Regions from separate parts of the Massilia violaceinigra genome, predicted to be linked through region 2. Evidence: riboswitches for the same ligand, from Rfam matches in the RefSeq annotation. Region 2 holds a riboswitch; the other holds the start of a gene.
The links. A riboswitch is a leader RNA that binds a small molecule or an ion and turns the genes downstream of it on or off. The one in region 2 is predicted to bind glycine.

Region 1 (3,406 bases), 3.5 Mb from region 2:
CAAGGTCTGGAACAACTGTGCGTTTGCCATTTTTACTTCCTCACTTATCTCGTTTGTATCTCCTCTATTGCAAATGCTGTGCCAGGTCTGCTGCCAGCCCAGCCACACCAGCGCAAGTCATTGATTTAAAAAAGATTATCAATTCACCAAACAAGAACACCAAGAAATGGACAAGCAGGCAACGCCGTGATAAATTATCCGATCAGATAAAACTTTATACGAATATGAAACAGAAACGCATCGTAGTCATCGGTTTCGTCGGCACCCAGCTCGACAGCGGCCAAGGCCCGGCCCGCTGGGAAAAGTGGCGTCCCAGCATCGCCATCACCCAGCACGAGGAATACATCGTCGACCGCTTCGAGATGCTCTTCAGCGGCAAATTCGGCCCGCTGGTGGACGCGGTCACGGCCGACATCGCCGCCGTCTCGCCCGAAACCACAGTCGTGCCGCACCACATTCCGATCAGCGACGCCTGGGATTTCGGCGAGGTCTACGGCGCCCTGTTCGACTTCGCCAAGACCTACCCCTTCGATCCGGATAACGAGGATTACTGGGTCCACATCACCACCGGCACCCACGTCGTGCAGATCTGCATGTTCCTGATGACCGAAGCGCGCTTCTTCCCCGGCCGCCTGCTGCAAAGCTCGCCGCCGCGGCGCCAGTCCAGCAAGGAGCCGGGCAGCTACGCGCTGATCGACCTCGACCTGTCGCGCTACGACCAGATCGCCCAGCGCTTTTCGCGCGAGCAAGCCGAAGGCGTGGCTTTCCTCAAGTCCGGCATCGCCACCCGCAACGCCCGTTTCAACACCATGATCGACGAGATCGAGCGCGTCGCCATCAAGTCGCGCGCACCCATGCTGCTGATGGGCCCGACCGGGGCAGGCAAATCGTTCCTCGCGCGCCGCGTGTACGAACTGAAGAAAACACGGCACCAGCTCGACGGCAAATTCATCGAGCTCAACTGCGCCACCCTTCACGGCGACGGCGCCGCGTCGACCCTGTTCGGCCACGTCAAAGGTTCCTTCACGGGCGCCGCCGCCGACCGCCCGGGCTTGCTGCGCAGCGCGCACAAGGGCTTGCTGTTCCTCGACGAAATCGGCGAACTGGGGCCCGATGAACAGGCAATGCTGCTCAAGGCCATCGAAGAAAAGCGCTTTCATCCGGTCGGCAGCGACAGCGAAGTGCAAAGCGACTTCCAGCTCATCGCCGGCACCAACCGCGATCTCGCCAGCGAAGTGGTGGCCGGGAGCTTCCGCGAAGACTTGTACGCCCGCATCAATTTGTGGACTTACGCCCTGCCCGGCCTGGTCGACCGGCCCGAAGACATCGAACCCAACCTGGTCTACCAGTTGAACCAGTTCAGCCAGGAGTACGGCCAGATGGTGCGCTTCAACAAGGAAGCGCGCGAGCGCTACATGCGCTTCGCGATGTCGCCCGAGGCGGTCTGGGCCGGCAACTTCCGTGACCTGTCGGCCTCGGTGACAAGGATGGCCACGCTGGCCGAAGCCGGCGGCATTTCGGACAGCATCGTCAGCGCCGAAGTGGCCAGATTGCAAAAACTGTGGCACCACTACACGCGCGCCCCAAGCGCGGCCGAGGTCAACCTGGCAGAACTGATGGGTGACGAGGCCGCCGCCGGCCTCGACCTGTTCGACGCCATGCAACTGGCCGCCGTGGTCAAGGTATGCCGCCATTCGGTCACCTTGTCGGACGCGGGGCGCAAGCTGTTTGCCGTCTCGCGCAGCGCCAAAAGCAAACCGAACGATGCCGACCGCCTGAAGAAATTCCTGGCGCGCTTTGCGCTCGAATGGGACCAGGTTTGCGGCAAATCGTAAAGCGAGCGCTCTGTCGGTATTGTCGAGGAAACAACACCTATCACTAAAAATGGTTGTATTGACGTCATTTTCTGCGGTATTCTGCATACATATGCTTATGGCATATTTAGCGCAATGCTAAGGCGTTATCGGGAGAGTCTGTCGGTTACAAGCTGGTCTTGTATGCCGACGGCGCCGAAGGAGCAACCGCCCCGGAATCTCTCAGGCAAAAGGACCGATAACCCATTTGAACTCTGAAGAGCCACCGGAAGTCGTCATCCGGTGCACCGAAGGAGCAAACCGGCCACGCATCGCGCGTTGCCGGTGAATCTCTCAGGTCCAGCACAGAGGGGGTAACCGACGCGCACCAGCGCGCGGACTCCCTATCTGACGTTTCTGGAACCCGGACGACACATGAAAACCATTGCAGTAATTGGCGGCGGCATCACCGGCGTCACGACCGCTTACGCCCTGGCGAAACGTGGCTTTGCCACGACGCTGCTGGAAAAACATCGCTACGCGGCGATGGAAACCTCGTTTGCCAACGGCGGCCAGCTGTCGGCCTCCAACGCGGAAGTGTGGAACCACCGCTCCACCATGCTCAAGGGCCTGAAGTGGATGTTCCGGCGCGACGCGCCGCTGCTGGTCAACCCCAAACCGAGCTGGCACAAGCTGTCGTGGTTCGCCGAATTTGCCGCCGCCATTCCCCACTACCGCCGCAACACGGTCGAAACGGCGCGCCTGGCGATTGCCGCGCGCGAGCACCTGTTTGCGTGGGCCGAGGCGGAGAACATCGACTTCGACGTCAAGCGCGAAGGCATCCTGCACATCTACCGCGACAAGGCCGGCTTCGAGCACGCCGCCACGGTCAGCAAGATGCTGGCCGCCGGCGGCCTCGCGCGCCGCGCGGTGACCCCAAGCGAAATGCGCGGCATCGAACCAACCCTGGCGGGCGACTACTACGGCGGCTTTTTCACCGACAGCGACGCCACCGGCGACATCCACAAATTCACCACCGGTCTTGCCGCCGCCGCCCGCCGCAACGGCGTGGACTGCCGCTATGGCATGCAGATCGGCGCCGTGCGCACCGACGGCCGCCACGCCCACGTCACTCTGGGCGACGGCGAGCGCACCCAGACCGAGACCTACGACGGCGTCGTCATCTGCGCCGGCACCGCCAGCCGCGCCCTGGCCGCGAGCCTGGGCGACCGGGTCAACATCTACCCGGTGAAAGGCTACTCGATCACGGTCAACCTGCCCGATGCCGCCAGCCAGGCCGCGGCGCCCACCGTCAGCCTGCTCGACGACGCCACCAAGCTGGTGACCAGCCGCCTGGGGACGGATCGCTTCCGCGTGGCCGGCACGGCCGAATTCAACGGCTTTAACCGCGACATCCGCGACGACCGGATTCGCCCTCTGATCGACTGGGTGCACGAATGCTTCCCGGGCGTGAACACGCGCAGCGTGATTCCGTGGGCCGGCTTGCGGCCAATGATGCCGACCATGCTGCCGCGCGTCGGCCGCGGCAAATCGCCCTGCGTCTTCTACAACACTGGGCACGGGCATCTGGGCTGGACCCTGTCGGCCGTCAC
Region 2 (3,406 bases):
ATCGAGTCCGGCGCGTCGGCGACGGCATCGTTGACGGCGATGCACTCGCCCGACACCGGCGCATAGATGTCGCTGGCGGCCTTGACCGATTCGACCACGGCGGCGTCGTCGCCGGCGGTGAAGACCTTGCCCACTTTCGGCAGTTCGACGAAGACGATGTCGCCCAGCGCGTCCTGCGCATATTCGGTGATGCCGACGGTGAGGGTGCCGTCAGCTTCGGCACGCACCCATTCGTGGGACTCGGTGTATTTCAGGTCGGCTGGGATGTTCATAATGTTTGCTCCAAGAGGTCGCGGTCGATGTAAATACTACTAATTGGTGTGTGTTGCCCCGATCAGGCAGCGAGGATTTTACCGTTTCGCACGAACGGCAGCTTGACGACGCTGGCGGCCAGCTTTTTGTCGCGGATTTCGACGTGCACGGTGTCGCCCACGGCCACGCCCATCGGCACGCGCGCCAGGGCGATCGCTTCCTGCATGGTCGGGCTGAAGGTACCGCTGGTGATTTCGCCGGTGCTGCCGTCAGCGGCCACCACTTTCTGGTGCGCGCGCAGGATGCCGCCTTTTTCGCGCAGGATCAGGCCCACGAACTGAAAATTCTGGCCCATCGCTTTGAGCGCGGTCTTGCCGATGAAGTCGCGCTCGGCGAGCAGGTCGACGGTCCAGGCCAGGCCGGCGTCGAGCGGGTTGACCGTGTCGTCCATGTCCTGGCCGTACAGGTTCATGCCCGCTTCCAGGCGCAGCGTGTCGCGCGCGCCCAGGCCGGCCGGCTTGACGCCGGCGGCCACCAGCGCGTTCCACAGCGCATCGGCCTGGGAAGCGGGGAAGGCCAGCTCGAAGCCGTCTTCGCCGGTGTAGCCGGTGCGCGCCACCATCACTTCGCCGAAGGCGGTGTCCTTGACGATGACGGCGTTGAACGGTTTCAGGGGCTCGGAAGCGGCCTGGGTGGCCGGCAGCACCTGCCACACCCTGGCGCGCGCGTTCGGGCCCTGGACGGCGATCAGCGCCATCGGATCAATGCCGTCGCGGCGCTGGGTGATGGTCACGCCGCTCCTGGTGGCGTCGTTCTGGGCGCCGATCCAGGCCACGTCTTTTTCGGCGGTGCCGGCGTTGACGACCAGGCGGAACCAGGTCTCGCTGAAGAAGTAGACGATCAGGTCGTCGATGACGAAGCCTTGCGGATTGAGCATGCACGAATACAGGGCCTTGCCGGCCACCTGCAGCTTGTCGACGTTATTGGCCAGCAGGGAGCGCAGGAAAGGGCGGGCGTTCTCGCCTTCGATATCGACCACGCACATGTGCGACACATCGAACATGCCGACGTCGCCGCGCACGGCCTGGTGTTCTTCGATTTGCGAGCCGTAGTTGACGGGCATGTCCCAGCCGCCGAAATCGACCATCTTGGCGCCGGCGGCGCGGTGTGCGGAATTGAGCGGGGTCGCTTTAAGCGTCATGGAATCCTCAAGGCAGAGTGAATGGGGGTACGACGAGCAGACGTGGAGCGGCTCTTGCCGTCCCTGAATGCTTCGCGCCCCTCTGTCCTTGGTACCTGAGAGATAGCGGATGATGCTCCGCCTGCCCCTTCGGTGGGCCGCCGGCATGGTGCCGCGGCCGCTCTCCAGAGTTCAGCCGGGGGCGCTGTGCGCCGCCGACCCCTGACCGGTCCTTTTGCCTGAGAGTTTTTGGGTGATGCCCCTTCGGCGGCAGCGTGCGCTGCCCTCTCCCGATCAAGACTGTGGAGGATATGCCAGCAGGGCGCAACTGTCAACCTTGCAGGGATGTCCTTTAGGGGGCGCACGAATGAGCTACCCATGGAAAACCATGGTCCGCCCGATTTGTTAAAATAATTCATCTACTTTGCGAGCATACAGCCATGAGCGAAGAAAAAACGATCCAACAGACCGATGCCTGGTTCACCTTGTCGGGCGATGTGAACAGCGATATGGTGCACCGCGTGTTCGAGGCGGTGTCCGGCATGAGCGAGAACGGCGTCGAAACGGCGCACGTGCTGATCCAGTCGAATGGCGGCTACGTCAGCGACGGGCTTTGCCTGTACAACTTCCTGTCGAACTCGCCTGTCAAGTTCGTCATGTACAACGCCGGGGCGGTGGCGTCGATCGCCGTCATCCTGTTTCTGTCGGGCGCGCGGCGCTACGCCAGCGAGACGGCGCGCTTCATGGTGCACAAGTCGCATGCGACGGCATCGCCCGGCGCGCGTCCGGATGCGCTCAATATCATCGTCGAAGGCTTGCGGGCCGACGATGCGCGCACCGAATCGATTTTGCGCAAGCACATCGAGCTGCTGCCGGAGCAGTGGGCGATCCACCAGTATTCCGACCTGCACCTGACCGCGCGCGATGCCAAGATCGCCCGCATGATCAATGACGTGGCCGACTTTGCGCCGCCGAAGGGTGTTCATATTCGCAATATCTGAACCAGTGAACCAGCCGTCGTGACTGCTCGTGCCGGTCACGATGGCTGGTTGCGGCGCGCAGTCAAAAAAAGAGCCTGTCAACGGCGGGGCCGGTGCAGACTCTTTCTATTGCTTCCTGTTTAAATAGCGCATGGCGCCGCCCGGAAACCCGGCGACGCCTGCGTCATGCTAGCGATCAGCGTTTGTCGCCGCCGCTTTTGCTGCCGCTGCTGCTGCCGGAATTCGATCCGGACTGCTTGCTGCCCGAACCCGAACCGGACTGTTTCGACCCGCTGTCCTTGTCGTCATTCTTATGGCTTTGACGGCCGGCTTCCACGTGCTGCTCATGGGTTCCGCCCTGGGTGCCGCCGCCGGAGCGCGAACCGCTGCCGGAACCTTGCGAGCCCGATTGCTTGTTCGAGCTGGAACTATCGCTTTGCTTGTTGCCCTGACCGCTTTTCTGATTCGAGTTCATGTTCATTCCTTTTGAAAGTTTGAAAATGTCGTGCTCGCCGGTGATGCTGAAGAGGCGCTCTCTTCAGCGTTGCCGGTAACATCATCATGCGAGCCGCACCGTTGAAGAGGTATCGGAATTCACCTTGCACTCGTGTAGGAGTAGTTCCTATAGGATTGCAACTAATGCACGGAAGAAATCGCTTCGTGGCGCGCGCTTAGCGCGCGCTCAGTGGCGCGGCGGCGTCTGTCCGGCGCGTGCCGCCTCGACCGCGGCGTTGACGGCGAGGATGGTGGTCTGGAAGGCCACGGCGTCGATAATCCGGCTCAGCCGGGCCAGCCGTGCCGCCGCATCGCCCGCGCCCGCACCTGCGGTCCGTGGCGCGGGCAAGGCGCGCGCCGCGTTGCGCTCGCCGTGCATGGCGAGCCCGGCGCCGGACTGCGCGCTGCGCTCGATGGCACGCACGATCAGCCCGTTGCCCGCCACGGTCGACGCCGCCGCCCCAGGCTTGCGCCGCACCGGCGCGGGAGTCGCTAGCAT

Region 1: linked by a shared signal. The riboswitch ahead of CR152_RS06120 (D-amino acid dehydrogenase) and the one ahead of gcvT (glycine cleavage system aminomethyltransferase GcvT) in region 2 are both predicted to bind glycine.

What each region holds. Positions count from the first base shown of each region.
Region 1 is NZ_CP024608.1:1,342,999-1,346,404, reverse strand. It holds gene CR152_RS06130 (vWA domain-containing protein) at 1-30, opposite strand, end outside; gene rtcR (RNA repair transcriptional activator RtcR) at 225-1,835, shown strand; glycine riboswitch at 1,955-2,062, shown strand; glycine riboswitch at 2,063-2,172, shown strand; gene CR152_RS06120 (D-amino acid dehydrogenase) at 2,229-3,406, shown strand, end outside.
Region 2 is NZ_CP024608.1:4,824,215-4,827,620, forward strand. It holds gene gcvH (glycine cleavage system protein GcvH) at 1-272, opposite strand, end outside; gene gcvT (glycine cleavage system aminomethyltransferase GcvT) at 335-1,453, opposite strand; glycine riboswitch at 1,526-1,631, opposite strand; glycine riboswitch at 1,650-1,735, opposite strand; gene CR152_RS21125 (ATP-dependent Clp protease proteolytic subunit) at 1,873-2,433, shown strand; gene CR152_RS21130 (hypothetical protein) at 2,609-2,887, opposite strand; gene CR152_RS21135 (methyl-accepting chemotaxis protein) at 3,095-3,406, opposite strand, start outside.